DNA from 3 places in the Parabacteroides sp. CH2-D42-20 genome. Region 2 is predicted to be linked to each of the others. Evidence: riboswitches for the same ligand, from Rfam matches in the RefSeq annotation. Region 2 holds a riboswitch; each other region holds the start of a gene.
What was found. Region 2 has a riboswitch for cobalamin ahead of D7V92_RS00400 (TonB-dependent siderophore receptor). Riboswitches for the same ligand answer to the same signal wherever they lie in the genome.
Positions count from the first base shown of each region.

Region 1: another riboswitch for cobalamin. It lies ahead of D7V92_RS01995 (porin family protein); the one in region 2 lies ahead of D7V92_RS00400 (TonB-dependent siderophore receptor).
Region 3: another riboswitch for cobalamin. It lies ahead of D7V92_RS04735 (ABC transporter substrate-binding protein); the one in region 2 lies ahead of D7V92_RS00400 (TonB-dependent siderophore receptor).

Region 1 covers NZ_RAYG01000002.1:90,117-94,843, reverse strand. Annotated here, with positions in the region: gene scpA (methylmalonyl-CoA mutase) at 1-1,296, shown strand, start outside; gene coaW (type II pantothenate kinase) at 1,426-2,280, shown strand; cobalamin riboswitch at 2,300-2,503, shown strand; gene D7V92_RS01995 (porin family protein) at 2,795-3,403, shown strand; gene priA (primosomal protein N') at 3,491-4,727, shown strand, end outside.
Region 2 covers NZ_RAYG01000001.1:109,490-114,216, forward strand. Annotated here, with positions in the region: gene D7V92_RS00395 (DUF5074 domain-containing protein) at 1-574, opposite strand, end outside; gene D7V92_RS00400 (TonB-dependent siderophore receptor) at 595-2,598, opposite strand; cobalamin riboswitch at 2,636-2,841, opposite strand; gene D7V92_RS00405 (hypothetical protein) at 2,928-3,467, opposite strand; gene D7V92_RS00410 (hypothetical protein) at 3,467-3,736, opposite strand; gene D7V92_RS00415 (HAD family phosphatase) at 3,983-4,600, shown strand.
Region 3 covers NZ_RAYG01000005.1:128,362-133,088, forward strand. Annotated here, with positions in the region: gene D7V92_RS04725 (ABC transporter ATP-binding protein) at 1-469, opposite strand, end outside; gene D7V92_RS04730 (iron ABC transporter permease) at 471-1,508, opposite strand; gene D7V92_RS04735 (ABC transporter substrate-binding protein) at 1,518-2,681, opposite strand; cobalamin riboswitch at 2,744-2,943, opposite strand; gene D7V92_RS04740 (precorrin-2 C(20)-methyltransferase) at 3,010-3,714, shown strand; gene D7V92_RS22415 (hypothetical protein) at 3,763-3,903, opposite strand; gene D7V92_RS04745 (hypothetical protein) at 3,879-4,274, opposite strand; gene D7V92_RS04750 (formate--tetrahydrofolate ligase) at 4,668-4,727, shown strand, end outside.

The sequences.
Region 1 (4,727 bases), on a different contig from region 2:
ATCGGTGTAAATCACTTCATGGAGATCGCCAAGATGCGTGCGGCTCGTATGTTGTGGGCGAAGATCGTGAAGAGCTTCGGCGCTAAGAACCCGAAATCATTGGCATTGCGTACACATAGCCAGACTTCCGGTTGGTCATTGACCGAGCAAGATCCGTTCAATAACGTAGGACGTACTTGTATCGAGGCTATGGCCGCTACATTAGGACATACACAATCTTTGCATACGAACGCATTGGATGAGGCGATCGCTTTGCCGACCGATTTCTCCGCTCGTATCGCTCGTAATACACAGATTTACATTCAGGAAGAGACTAAGATCTGTAAGGAGATCGACCCGTGGGCTGGTTCTTACTATGTAGAGTCTTTGACGAATGAGTTGGTACATAAAGGTTGGGCATTGATCCAAGAGATCGAGAGCATGGGTGGTATGGCGAAAGCCATCGAGACTGGTCTTCCTAAGATGCGTATCGAGGAAGCTGCCGCTCGTACACAGGCTCGTATCGACTCTGGTGTTCAGACCATCGTTGGTGTTAACAAATATCGTTTGCCGAAGGAAGATCCGATCGATATCCTTGAGATCGATAATACAGCCGTACGTAACGAGCAGATCGCCGCTTTGAAGGAGTTGCGTGCTAACCGTGACGAAGCCGCTGTTCAAAAAGCTTTGGCTGATATCACGGAGTGCGTGAAGACGAAGAAGGGCAACTTATTAGAGTTGGCTGTTAAGGCTGCCGGCTTGCGTGCGTCATTGGGAGAGATCTCCGATGCTTGCGAGGTGGTTGTAGGTCGTTATAAAGCAATCATTAGAACTATTTCAGGCGTGTATTCATCAGAAACTAAGAAAGACGCAGACTTCCAGAAAGCTTGCGAGCTTTGCGAGCAATTCGCTAAGAAAGAAGGCCGTCAGCCTCGTATCATGATCGCTAAGATGGGTCAGGACGGACACGACCGTGGCGCTAAGGTTGTCGCTACTGGTTATGCGGACTGTGGTTTCGACGTAGATATGGGACCGTTGTTCCAGACTCCGGCCGAGGCTGCCCGTCAAGCTGTGGAGAACGACGTTCACGTAATGGGCGTTTCTTCTTTGGCCGCTGGTCATAAGACGTTGGTTCCGCAGGTTATCGAGGAGTTGAAGAAACTAGGTCGTGAGGACATCATCGTTATTGCTGGAGGTGTAATCCCGGCTCAAGACTATGATTTCTTGTATAAGGCTGGCGTTGCCGCTATCTTTGGCCCGGGTACTTCCGTATCGAAGGCAGCTTGCCAGATCCTTGAGATCTTGTTAGGCGAATAAATAGAGTTTAGGCCTTACGGTTTTTAAATAAAGAGAGGCTGGACAATTGATTTTGTCCGGCCTTTTTTAGTATTGTATGCGGGTTTATGTACTTTTGTAGCGATTATTCAATTAAAAAGGGAAAGAATCATGGGAATCGTTATAGGTATAGATGTGGGAGGTAGCACGACCAAGATCGTCGGCGTGGAGGATAAGAAGATCAAGAACCCGATGTTCGTGAAAGCTACCGATCCGGTAACCTCTTTATTCGGGGCCTTCGGTAAATATATTTATGATAATAACATCTCGCTCTCGAATATAGAGAAAGTGATCTTGACAGGTGTAGGTAGCGCTTATATCGATCAACCTTTATATGGCTTACCAACCGCGAAGACGGATGAGTTCCTTGCGAATGGGCTAGGGGCGCAATATAATACGGGACTGGACAGTCTATTGGTGGTCAGCATGGGAACGGGTACCTCCTTTGTCAAGGTACAAGGCTCCACGATCGAGCATATCGGGGGATTGGGTATCGGTGGCGGAACAATCCTCGGCTTGTCTAAGCTATTATTGAAAACGCATGACTTTCACCAAATAGCGTCTTTGGCCGAGCACGGTTCCTTGAATGATATCGACTTGCATATCCGGGATATTACGCCGCATCCGCTACCCGGCCTGCCGCTGGACGTGACAGCCTCTATTTTCGGAAAAGCGGACGCGAACGCTAAGGTTGAGGATATCGCTCTCGGTATCGTTCATATGGTCTTGCAGACCATCGGGCAAGGAGCTGTTTTCGCCTCGTTAAATGGCGATATCAAGAATATCGTATTGATCGGTAACCTGACTCGCTTGCCACAATGCCCGGATATTTTCCCCCGTCTGGAGGAGATGTGCGATGTCCATTTCAAGATACCGGAGTATGCCGAGTATCGCACGGCTATCGGGGCGGCTTTATGCTATATCAGGAACCGGGAATATAAGGATATTTTTTGTGGAAAGTGTTAGGCTACATCAAAACTTTATGTATCTTTGCTACATGCTTTGTTCCCTTTCGGCAATCGCCGGATAGGGATTAAAAGGGAATCGGGTGAGAATCCCGGACAGTCCCGCTGCTGTAAGCTTCATAAACGGGTTGAGCAATACTGTTGCCACTGTTCATTCAAGTGAATGGGAAGGCGCTTAAGACCGGAAGTAAGTCAGAAGACCTGCAAGGCGTGTATATTTTCGACGGCTTCGAGGAAAGGCCGGAAGAGAACGCAAGAATCGTATCCGGTTTTTACTATTCTTTATCCAAGGTTTTCTTATCAAGTCGTCTCATGGTTTCGGATAATTATTTTGCCATAATAATTAGGGAAAGAAGCATGAATCTGACCGACGGGATGAGCTCCGTGTGTAAGATGCATGCTTTCTTTGCGTTTAAAGGACTGGGGTATTCCGTGAACACTCTATAGAGAATATTTGTTTATTATTAGAAAAGTGCGTTTATTTGCAACGAGTAATTAACAAAAGAAGTATGAATATGAAGAAAATTGTGGGATTTCTTATGGTTGCCTTGCTAGCGTTGATGGCGCTTCCGGCGAACGCTCAGCTTAAATTCGGTATCAAGGGAGGTGTGAATATATCGTCTGTTCATTTCAACTCGGACGTGTTGAAAGCGGATAACGTAACCGGCTTCCAAGTGGGTCCGATGATCGAGACGACCTTACCGTTGGTGGGTGTCGGGATCGATGCGGCGGTGTTGTATTCGCAAAAGGGTTTGGAAACGACCTCGGCTGGCGGGGTGAAGACTTCGATGAAGACGGATTATATCGATGTTCCGGTCAACTTGAAATGGAAATTCGGCTTACCGATCGTCAAGGCGTATCTGGCAGCCGGTCCGTATATCGGTTTCCGTGTAGGCGGTGATAAGTTTTGGGATATCCCGGGTTCCGTAGCGGATCAGGTGAAGGCGAAGAATTTCAGCGCAGGTCTTAACTTCGGTGCCGGCGTGGAGTTGATCAGCCACTTGCAGGTGGGTTTCAATTATGGTCTGGGACTGACTGATAACTATAGCATTGAGAAGGTGAACCTCTCCGACGGTGCCGGAAAGAACCGTGGATGGTCTATCACGGCAGCGATCTTGTTCTAAATAGGTGAAAATAAAATGAGAGAGGCTGGGCTTTAGAAGTCCGGCCTTTTTTGTTATTTTTGGGCTCGTAATGAAACACCTGTTTGAATGAAATACGCGGACGTCATACTTCCCCTTCCTTTGGAGAATAGCTATACCTATCGGATACCCGAAGATCTGGAGAGAGCCGTGACTCCCGGTTGCCGGGTGATCGTGCATTTCGGGAAGAAACGATATTATACGGCTATCGTCATGGAGGTACACGACCGGGAACCGGTATCCGATTTTGAGACGAAGGAGATCTACGCTTTGCTGGATGCCACGCCGGTGCTCCGCCGTCCGCAACTCCGTTTCTGGAAATGGATATCTTCTTATTATATATGTAAGCTGGGCGATGTGTATAAGGCGGCCTTGCCTTCCGGCTTAAAGTTGGAAAGCGAGACGGCGGTTACTTATAATGAGGATTTCGAGGCCACCGCCCCCTTGCGCCCGAACGAGCAAGCGGTACTGGATGCCTTTAGCGGGGTTTTGAAATTGACGATCTCGGAGTTGGAGAAGAAGACCGGTCTCCGAAATGTTGTCCCGATCGTCTCTTCCTTGATGGTGAAAGGGGCGGTCGAGGTGAGCGAGGAGCTAAAGCGAGGATTCGTTCCCAAGACACAGGCGTTTATCCGTTTGGCCGAGGCTTACCGGGATGAGACGAAATTACAGGCGGTGTTCGAGGATTTGAAACGAGCGAAGAAGCAAGAGCTTTTGCTGGTCAGCTTCTTGGATTTAAGCCATACCTTGAATCCCGCTTTATCGAAGGAGCTTTCCAAGAAAGAGCTATTGGAACGCAGTGGTTATACCTCTGCGGTATTGGAGGGTCTGCTGAAACGGGGTATCTTGGAGAGTTACGAGAAAGAGGTGGGTCGTTTGCAAGTATCCGTCTGCCGCTTGCAAGAGCCGAATCCGCTCAGTCCGGCGCAAGAGAAAGCCTATGGAGAGATCCATGAGGCTTTCAAGACGAAGGAGGTCTGCTTGCTTCATGGCGTGACTTCCAGTGGTAAGACCGAGATATACGTCCGTTTGATCCATGAGGTCTTGCGGCTGGGGCGGCAGGTTTTATATATGTTGCCGGAGATCGCTATCACGACCCAGATCACGGAACGGCTGGCGAAATTATTCGGGGATAAGCTATTGGTCTACCACTCTAAGTTCTCGGATAACGAGCGGGTGGAAGTTTGGAATAAGCTATTGCATAACGACGAGCCTATGCTGGTATTGGGGGTTCGTTCTTCCCTCTTCCTTCCGTTTAAGGACTTGGGCTTAATTATCGTGGACGAGGAGCATGAGAATACGTATA
Region 2 (4,727 bases):
TATACATCTTATCGCCATACACGATCATATCCTGTGCCGTATCTCCCAGCCCCCTGCCATTTTGAGCCAAGAAATAATCGGGGACAACCTCATCCTTTTCTATGTCGTACATATATAAAGAAGAGTTGTTATTTCCCATATTGCCCGAATTCAAGAAATATAAAGCCATGAAAGAACTATCCTTCACAAAATCAATAACTCTTACGGAAGCATAAACAGAAGACTCACCTTCCGCATTCGCGGCTATAACTAATAAATAGCCTATATTTACGACATCCGTAATAGCATATGAATGTGTTCCAACTTCTACCTCCGCAATTTTCATATCTTTAGCGGTTCCATCAGAGGAACCATAAATCACGTACTTTGTTACATTGTCAACAGAAGACGGAGCTGTCCAATTTAAGGTTCCACTAACTTTTAAAGCTTCCGGATTCTCATCCGTAAAACTGACATTAGTTACAGATACATTTGGTATGTTCAGTGAAGGCTCATTGTCATCATCACAGCTGACAAACGAGAAAGACATCAATGCACACAAGGCAGAGACACAAACTAAATTCTTCTTTTTCATTACTTTACTTTTATAGTTTACTAATAGGATAAACAAATACTTAAACGCCAAGAACGGCCCGGCATGGGATAATACTGAATAACATCATAATTCACGTTCGCAAGATTTAACAATTCACCTTGCAAACGCAAACCGAAATATCGAAAACGAAAATCTCGATTTATAGAAATACTCTGTTCTATATAAGAATCAATCCTGTTCCGATCTATATTTTGCGGCAATGCATAACGATCACCAACCGCAGTCAGTATATAAGAGACATTTACCCATGGATTTTCCAAGGTTACGGAAACCGTGCCAGAATGACGAGGTGTATAAGGAATCTGATCCTTATAATTCTTAGCTTCCGGATCTGTCACATCAACCGCATATTGAAAAGAATAAGTGGAAGCCAAAAGCAAGCTCATTCGTAAGGGCAATCGGAATTGTGTAGATAAATTTACATCTACCCCTTTAATATCCACTTCGCCCATATTCATCATCTTCCAAACATACATGGTAGGTAAAGCCACGATCTTATCTTTCACCGTATTATAATATCCATCCGCCGAAATACTGAAATGCCGCAGCCAATCCCCACAGGAAGAACTCCATGTTACCCCTACATTATATTGGGAAGTTTCTTCCGGTTTCAAATTTGTATTTCCCATACGGAGGTAATACAAGTCCGTAAATGTAGGAACCCGGAATATATCTTTGTAAGAGGCACGTATCCGCAAAGTACTTTCCGAGAATGGCCGCCAAGACAAACTTACAGCCGGGGATAAACGCCTCTTATCATCCGGTTTTTCCCCTTGCTCCACTTTATCAGTGATATATGTTCCCAATAAACTACCGGTAGCCGTGAATCGACTGTTCTTATATTGCACCGCTAGTACTGATTGAGAGGCCATTCGCTTTGGATTAGGGCCGTTCACAAAATTATTGTCCAGCATAGAGCGAGTTAAATCCGTAGTCAACGTCGCCGATACATACTTTATAGGAGTATACAGCAAACCTACAGAGCCATAATACTCATTCTGTGTATTCAAATCGACTTGTTCGCCCGCAGCATATTTATCATTTATATCTAAATAACGAGTAAAAGCATAATTATACTTAGCCATGGCCCGTAGCGTAAATTTCTCATTAAGAACATTCTTATACCCCGATTGCACGAAAAAGTTATTATCCCATAATCGTTCAGAAGTGTTCTTGTTATATAAATTAACAGAACCGGGAAGCCCCCGCTCCGAATCAAAATAGTACGCCTTAAAGGAAAGTTCGCCTCCCCTTCCAAAATCGCCGAATAGATTACCTTCCAAATGGAAAGAATGGATATCGCTATTTCTTCGCTTCTCTCTCGTCTCCAATTCCCCATTAATTAATGTATAGGGATATTGTCCATCCGCACGCACGAAATCACCATGTAAGGATGCGCTCCAACGCTTTCCTAATTTTTGATCATAATGCAGCACGGGATTAAAAAGCCCGAAGGAACCTCCCTTAACCTTAAGATAAGTACGAAACGATTTGTCTTTAAACGTGGGCTTTCCGGTTTGTATATTCAAGGCGCCTGCCGAGGCATACACCCTTGCCGTTTGGAAAATATCATCCGACTGCCCGATCGATAAGGAAACCATCTCCACGTTATCCAACGAGAAACGGCTGATATCGACTTGCCCGCTTTGCGCATCCGTAATCGTCACCCCATCGTAACTGACGGCGGTATGCTTCGCTCCCAAGCTACGTACCGAGACCGTTTTCAATCCTCCGATCCCCCCATAATCCTGTACCGTAACTCCCGAGAAGCGTTTCACAGCCTCGGATAGATCTTGTACTCCCAAGCGATCAATTCCCGCCCGGTCCATAATTTGCAAAGGCGTACCTTCACGGGTGACCGACGGACGTACCTTCTCCACTACTTCCACCCCGGAAAGCTCGTGATAGGCCGTCGTATCGATCTGTTGACCGTAAGCGACACCCAAAGAAAATAACCATACGCTAAAAACGCACAGACATCTTATAAGATATAAATCTCGCATAATAATTCTTAGGTTTACCAACGTCTTCACCCGAAACGTCGCATAACAAGATCATGGCAGGTTTTCTGGCTCGTCCACCCTCTGTCGGCTACCTTCCCACCTATCCGATAGGCAGTGGCAACAAGATTTGCCGGGGCTCCAAGGACTTACAGCTACGGGTACAGCTCCGGACTCGCACCGGATTCCCTTTTACTAGCCACTACCGGAACGGATAGCGGTTACACCTTGATCGGTGGCAAAGATAGGAAATGTTTTCTGTATTCTTGTCGCATTACCTCTTTCAACTTTTTAAAAATCCGATTAAAATGTGGAACATCATTGTCCCTTTCTCATTTCCACTTGAAACAATGTATATCCGTTAAGTTGATTCTCATGATATACTCATCCTCGCCAATATAATCATCCAGCAATCTTTGCGAGAAGCCGCATCCACCGCAAGACCCCGCTTTCTTCAAGACTTCTACAAGCGGATAGAACGTATGCTCGTACTCCCCCGGCCGATAAACTTCCTCCTCACACATAAGCGTTTCTTTTGTATCACATATAATTAGGAATTCACTATTATCTTTGGCGAATCTTCTTGCGCATTCCAATCGTGCGGTAAAACTTACTATTTTGCCGTCCTTACCGATTTCTGCGCACGTGCGGAATAGAACAGGTCTGGTTGTCGGCAGATAGTTTCTCAAGACGATGTCCCACACATCGAAAAAGGCTTTTCCCTTTTCGGCGGGACCGGTACGAATCCAGTTATCGATAAACGTAATGGTCCGCTCGGTTATCCCCGAGTCTTTTTCCATGATATCAATCAAGTTTTGAGCTATCTCAACCTTCTGATTCCCGGATAGCCTGTATCGGAACTTGTCATCCATCAACTCCAAGAAATAACCGAACAAGGCTTACCGGTCGAAGGGTAGGCCAAGTCAAAATTAACACGTATCGTTTGTATCTCATCGATTTCTCCGGGAGCGATGCGGATGTTCTCTATCACATAACAGCCGGCGGCCTCACACATCTTATCCCGCTCTATGTGATGCTGCCCGTGAGTGCCGAAATGTCCTTTCGCACCGATCTTGTCGGCCTGCCTTTCAAGCCATTCGTATGCCGGATGGCTCGTATCTAATTCAATATGTAGATTCATCTTTTTCCGCATTCAGAAGTCTTCTGGAACAAAGTTAATATAAAAAGTGAGATTGAGAAAAACGGATCTCCATCCGTTCGTCTTCTTCTCGGTTTTTAATAACTTTGTACCTTCAATCTGTAAAAATTGGCTCAAACAAGAATATGGCTCTGCAATGACATGAATTGAAAGCATGAAAACTGAATATTAAAAATGTATGGATAGGAGGCGGCAATCCTTTCCGTGTAATTAAAAATATCGAAGATAATGATTAAAAACCTCATTTTTGATTTTGGCAAGGTCCTCGTAAATCACGATTTGCAACCCATGCTTGAACGATATTTCGGGGATGATGAAGTGTCGCTAATCGGTTTTCACAAGATTCTATCAGATCCGGAATTTATAAACATGTGCGACCGTGGAATAATCCCGTTTGATAAAATGATTGACGGAGCGATAAAAAGGTATCCTGAATATAGTGATGCCTTCACATTTTTCAAAGATAATTATCTTGAAGAGATAACAGGAGAGATTGAAGGTATGCGTGTACTTCTAAAAAAGTTAAAGCAATCCGGATTCAAACTATATGGGTTGACGAACTGGAGCGACACAATCTACCGGGTCATGGAGAAATTCGACATATTCCGGTTACTTGACGGTATGGTAATATCATGTGAGGAACACTTCATCAAGCCTGAAAAGGAAATTTATCTTCGCCTTTGTGACAAATATGGCCTTAAACCGTCGGAATGTTTGTTTGCGGATGACAGAATGGTGAATGTGTTGGGTGCAAAGGCGATTGGAATGGAAGCCGTATTGTTTACAACAACCAAAAAGTATATTTTTGAAATAGAGCGAATTTTCGGGATCAAAATTGAACAATAATAGCTACAGCCAGTGATGGTGATCACGCTCAATGGAAAGATTGTACGCTACCAAAAGCAAATAGGCTTACAGGGCTACGAGGGATTGCCCTTCGGAACGTATCTCATCCGGATAAGTGAGAAAACAT
Region 3 (4,727 bases), on a different contig from region 2:
CGATCATCACTTTCTGGCGTTCTCCATCCGATAAGGTATGGACCATGCGGGATGCTAGTTCCTCAATGCGGACAAGGGCGATGGATTCTTCCACGATCCGCTTATCATCCTTGCTCAACTTGCCCCAGAAGCCGGTATACGGGCTACGTCCCATCCCGACCAATTCCCGTACCAACATATTCCGGATCTCACATTTATCGGTCAGCACGACACCGATCGTGGTGCTCAATTCCTTATCGGAATAAGCATCTATATCTTTTCCTAGGACCAATATTTCCCCATCTAATTTAGGTTGGAAAGCCGATAACGTGCGCAATAAAGTAGACTTCCCCACCCCGTTAGCACCCAGCAAACAGGTTAATTCACCACTATAGATCGTAGAGTGTATACCTTTAGCTACCAGCTTTGTACTACTCTTAGAATGGTAACCGATCGAAAGTCCGTTAATATGAATCGTATCTTGTTTCATCTTACTCGTTCAATTCATTCTTTCGTTTTCTAAATAATACCGAGGCCACTACAGGAGCACCTACTAAAGCGGTTACCGAGTTGACAGGTAACGCTCCCTCGAACCCCGGCATACGGGCGATCAAATTACAGATCAACGCCAACGCCGCACCGGCGAATAAGACCGCAGGCATTAAAATCCGATGGTCGGAAGTTTGAAATATGGCCCGGCATAAATGCGGAACGGCTAGCCCCAAGAAGATAATAGGTCCGCAATAAGCCGTGACAATCGCCGTAAGGACCCCGGCCGAGGTGATAACCAACAAACGGGCCCGCTTGATATTAAGTCCCAAATTGCGTGCGTAGCTATCCCCAAGAAGCATCAAGTTCATGGTCTTGATAAGCAGGAACGAGAGAGGGATCAAGACTGTCATAAGAATCACGAACAACGTCATCTGATTACCGGAAACACGGGCGAAACTACCCAATCCCCAAATCACGTATGCACGGATATCCTCCTCGACGCTAAAGAATTTAAGTACACCGATCACGGCGTTTGCCACGTAACCGATCATCACACCGATAATCAACAACGTGACATTTCCTTTTACCTTTTGGGAAACATACACGATCAGCGCCATCACGGATAAGGAACCGATCACGGCCGCTATCGATAAGGCGATCTCCCCCATAAAACCAAGTTTACTCAAGGCAACGCCCCCTAAACTACCGCTTAACAACACCACGAAAGCGACACCCATGCTCGCTCCCGAACTGATACCTAAGACCGAAGGTCCGGCCAATGGATTACGGAAAACGGTTTGCATCTGTAAGCCGCTGATGGATAAGCCTGCTCCCGCTACCAACGCTGTCAATGCCTGTGGTAGTCGGGATTTCCAGATAATATTCTGCCATGTAATAGGCTCATTTCCTGAATTCCAGATAATATGCCAAACCGATTGAAGAGGAATAGAGACTGACCCCAACACCAAATTCAAAAAGATTAGAACAAAAATAGCCGTGACAATCGCCAGCATCCATAGGGTATTTGAATGTTTCATCAGCGTTCCTTATTTAAGTCGAGAATAATAGACCGGCTCATGATCCGGTAATAAATCCGGATGAAAGATATGAAGCAAATCCGCTAGGACGATCTCCGGTTCTGTCGGCATACTCTCATAAAACGGCGTGTTCTTCATATTACAATAGATAATCCCTTTCTCCCGGAACGCACGGAAATCCGCATAACGAGGATCTTGCTCTTTCAATGCCTCATAGCTAAACGTTCCCGGGAAACTATTCACGATACGCCAGAAATCAGCATCGTCCGCTTGGTTATAGACCGTCTCGAAGTCTAATGTAACACCACCGGATCGCTCATCGTCTTTCAAGAAATAATCAGCGCCGGCATCCTTGAAAAGCTGTGCCAAGAAACTCTTTCCTCCTACGGCATACCAGTTTCCACCCCGTAACTCGCCACTAAAAACGATCGGACATTTTTTAACCTTGCCATCCGCCGTAAGTTCCTTTAATTCATTATACCTCTTCTCAATGGCGGCAAAACGCTCATTGCCCTCTTTCTCTACCCCTAACAACAAGCCTATGAACTTGATCCATTCAGCTTGTCCCAATGGCGTAGTCTCCTTATAACCCAAATGGGGAATCAAGGGGATACCCACGTCTTTCAGCGTCTCATAGCCTCCCCGCTTGAATGGCGATACAAGGATCAAATCAGGATTCATACTCATGATAACCTCGTTATCGAAATTTCCCTCTATACCGATCTTTGCGGTTTTACCTTCTTTCAGGCGTTCGTTCATCTCTTTATTGAACAAATGCCGTGTACTGGTAATCCCAACGACCTTATCCAAGGCACCCAATTTAATAAAATTCGATAATTGCAGGGAAGTCATACAGATAACACTTCGGATAGGAAGCTCTATCATCGTATAATCAACGGGAATCCCCGTGGGTTTCGAACCTCTTTTTACGAACGCATAATGAAACGTGGTGCTTTCCTCGTTTTGAGGATCTTGAATATCAGCCAAGACATATTGATCCGCATAGGTAAGCTTGAATCCTTGGGCGTATAAAGGCTTAACCTGCTCTTGCGAGAATGCGGATTGCTCTACGGAAGCCGTCTTCCCTATTTCTCCTTTTTCACGGATACCTGAAGTACATGATAAAGTCAATACCGATAAAAGCAAGCATCCACCCGCTATAAACTTATTCATAATCCTTGTTTAATTGACAGTTGATCATTGACAGTTACTCTCGTCCTGCTCCACGGGACAGCAACATTTATTTATGAACCGGCAGGTCTTCTGACTTACTTCCATTCTGGACGCCTTCCCGATTACGAAACCAGTGGCCAAGGTATTGTCCGAATGTTTAGAAGTTCACAGCAGCGTGGTCTGTCCGGGATTCTCACCCGGTTCCCTTTTAATCCGCCTCCCGGAAAAAGAGATAAGCGGAGCCTATTACAGCGACAAAAGTAGTAAGAATATTTGTATACATCCGCAATTTTAAGGACTTTTGCGTTTCAAATAAAAACAGATACACATGAATCATCCTATTCACTTCGTCTCATTAGGTCCCGGTGATCCGGAATTAATTACGCTGAAAGGGCTTAAAACATTACAAAAGGCTGATATTATCTATTGTCCTGCTACACAAGGCAAGCATGGAATCATATCTCGGGCGACGGATATATTGAAAGCTATTGAGGTAGACGAATCCTTGATCCATCCGTTTATTTTGCCAATGAGTAAGGAACGGACAGATGCGTTAAACGCTTATAACGAATTGTTTCTGGATGCCCAAGCTGAATATTTGAAAGGAAAACAAATCGTGATCGTCGCCGAGGGAGACGCTGGTTTTTATTCATCTATACAATATGTATACGATAAATTCGAGGAAGCAGGAATCCCGGTCGATCGAATCGCAGGAATTCCGGCATTTATAGCGGCAGGTGCCTTGGCCGGGATACATATCGTAAAACAAGAGGAGCAAATTAACGTAATCCCCGGGACTGCGTCGTTCGATGAACTTTCGGCAAAAATAGAAAATGGAATGATCATCGTCATCATGAAATTACCGGGTTGCCAAGAGGCTATTCATACTTGTATCCGGCAGTATGCGGATAAGGCGGTTTTTCATTATTTCGAGAATGTTGGAACAGGAAAAGAATATTATACTACTGATATCACCACTATACATTCCAAGGATTTCCCCTATTTCTCCCTACTGATTATCCAACCTCGCTAAAAGAAGAAGGCTGCCCGGAGAGTAACCAAACCCGGACAGCCCATCTTATTACGCTACATGCAATATATGCTTAAGCTGATCGATATGGAAACGAAGTGTATCCATATAAGGTTTCACTGAATTATGATACATGATCGCTTTTGCGTGCATATCTTCCAACTCGCTTACTTTACGGTTCGCCTCACGCATTTTACAAGCGTTGTAGCGAATACCCGATACATGTCCTTGATATCCTCGATCGCTTGGTTTCCCCGGTTGAAGATAGACTCTGCTTCTTCCGGAGCGTATACCGTATAGGCTTGGGCAACGTCATCCAGTAATGCCTGTTGATAAGAGCCGGCTATCGGGAGCAATTGATGGATCGCATGATGACATAAAGAATGAACCTCGTTTTGAAGCTTCTTCAATTCTACTTCCCACTTTGATTCACATACTTCATCCAATTGTTTGACTTCCGCTACGACACGGCCGCTAAACAATTCCACTACCATCTTTTCCCATGCTTCTGCTACCCACGATTTAGTAGCAAATGTAACCTGACTAAATCTTACTGTTGACATAACCTTAAATTTACATATTATATTGCTAATGTTATTAATCTCTTATCTATTTCAATTTATCACACTCAAACCATTTTAGCTTTCTTTTTATCGTTGTGACACCATAAAATTAATCAAATTATCATAGATGGATAATTTTAAAGACTATTTTATAATTCTTTAAGAGTGCGACAAGCAAAACGTATGATTTTTGCAAAGTTCACTTTACAAAAAGTTCAATTTCAAGCCTAACAGCTATCACAAAAAGCAAGATCATCGCCATCTTCGCACAAAAATATCAAAATAACACAATCTTATTATTCCATAAAGGGGGAAAACCTTGTTCCGTATCATTTTGTTATTATAATAAATTAGATTTACTTTGTTCAAACTATATAAACTTACATAAAGCACATGAAATCGGACATTGAGATAGCAAGAGAAACAGACTTGCGTAAAATTAAGGAAGTTGCG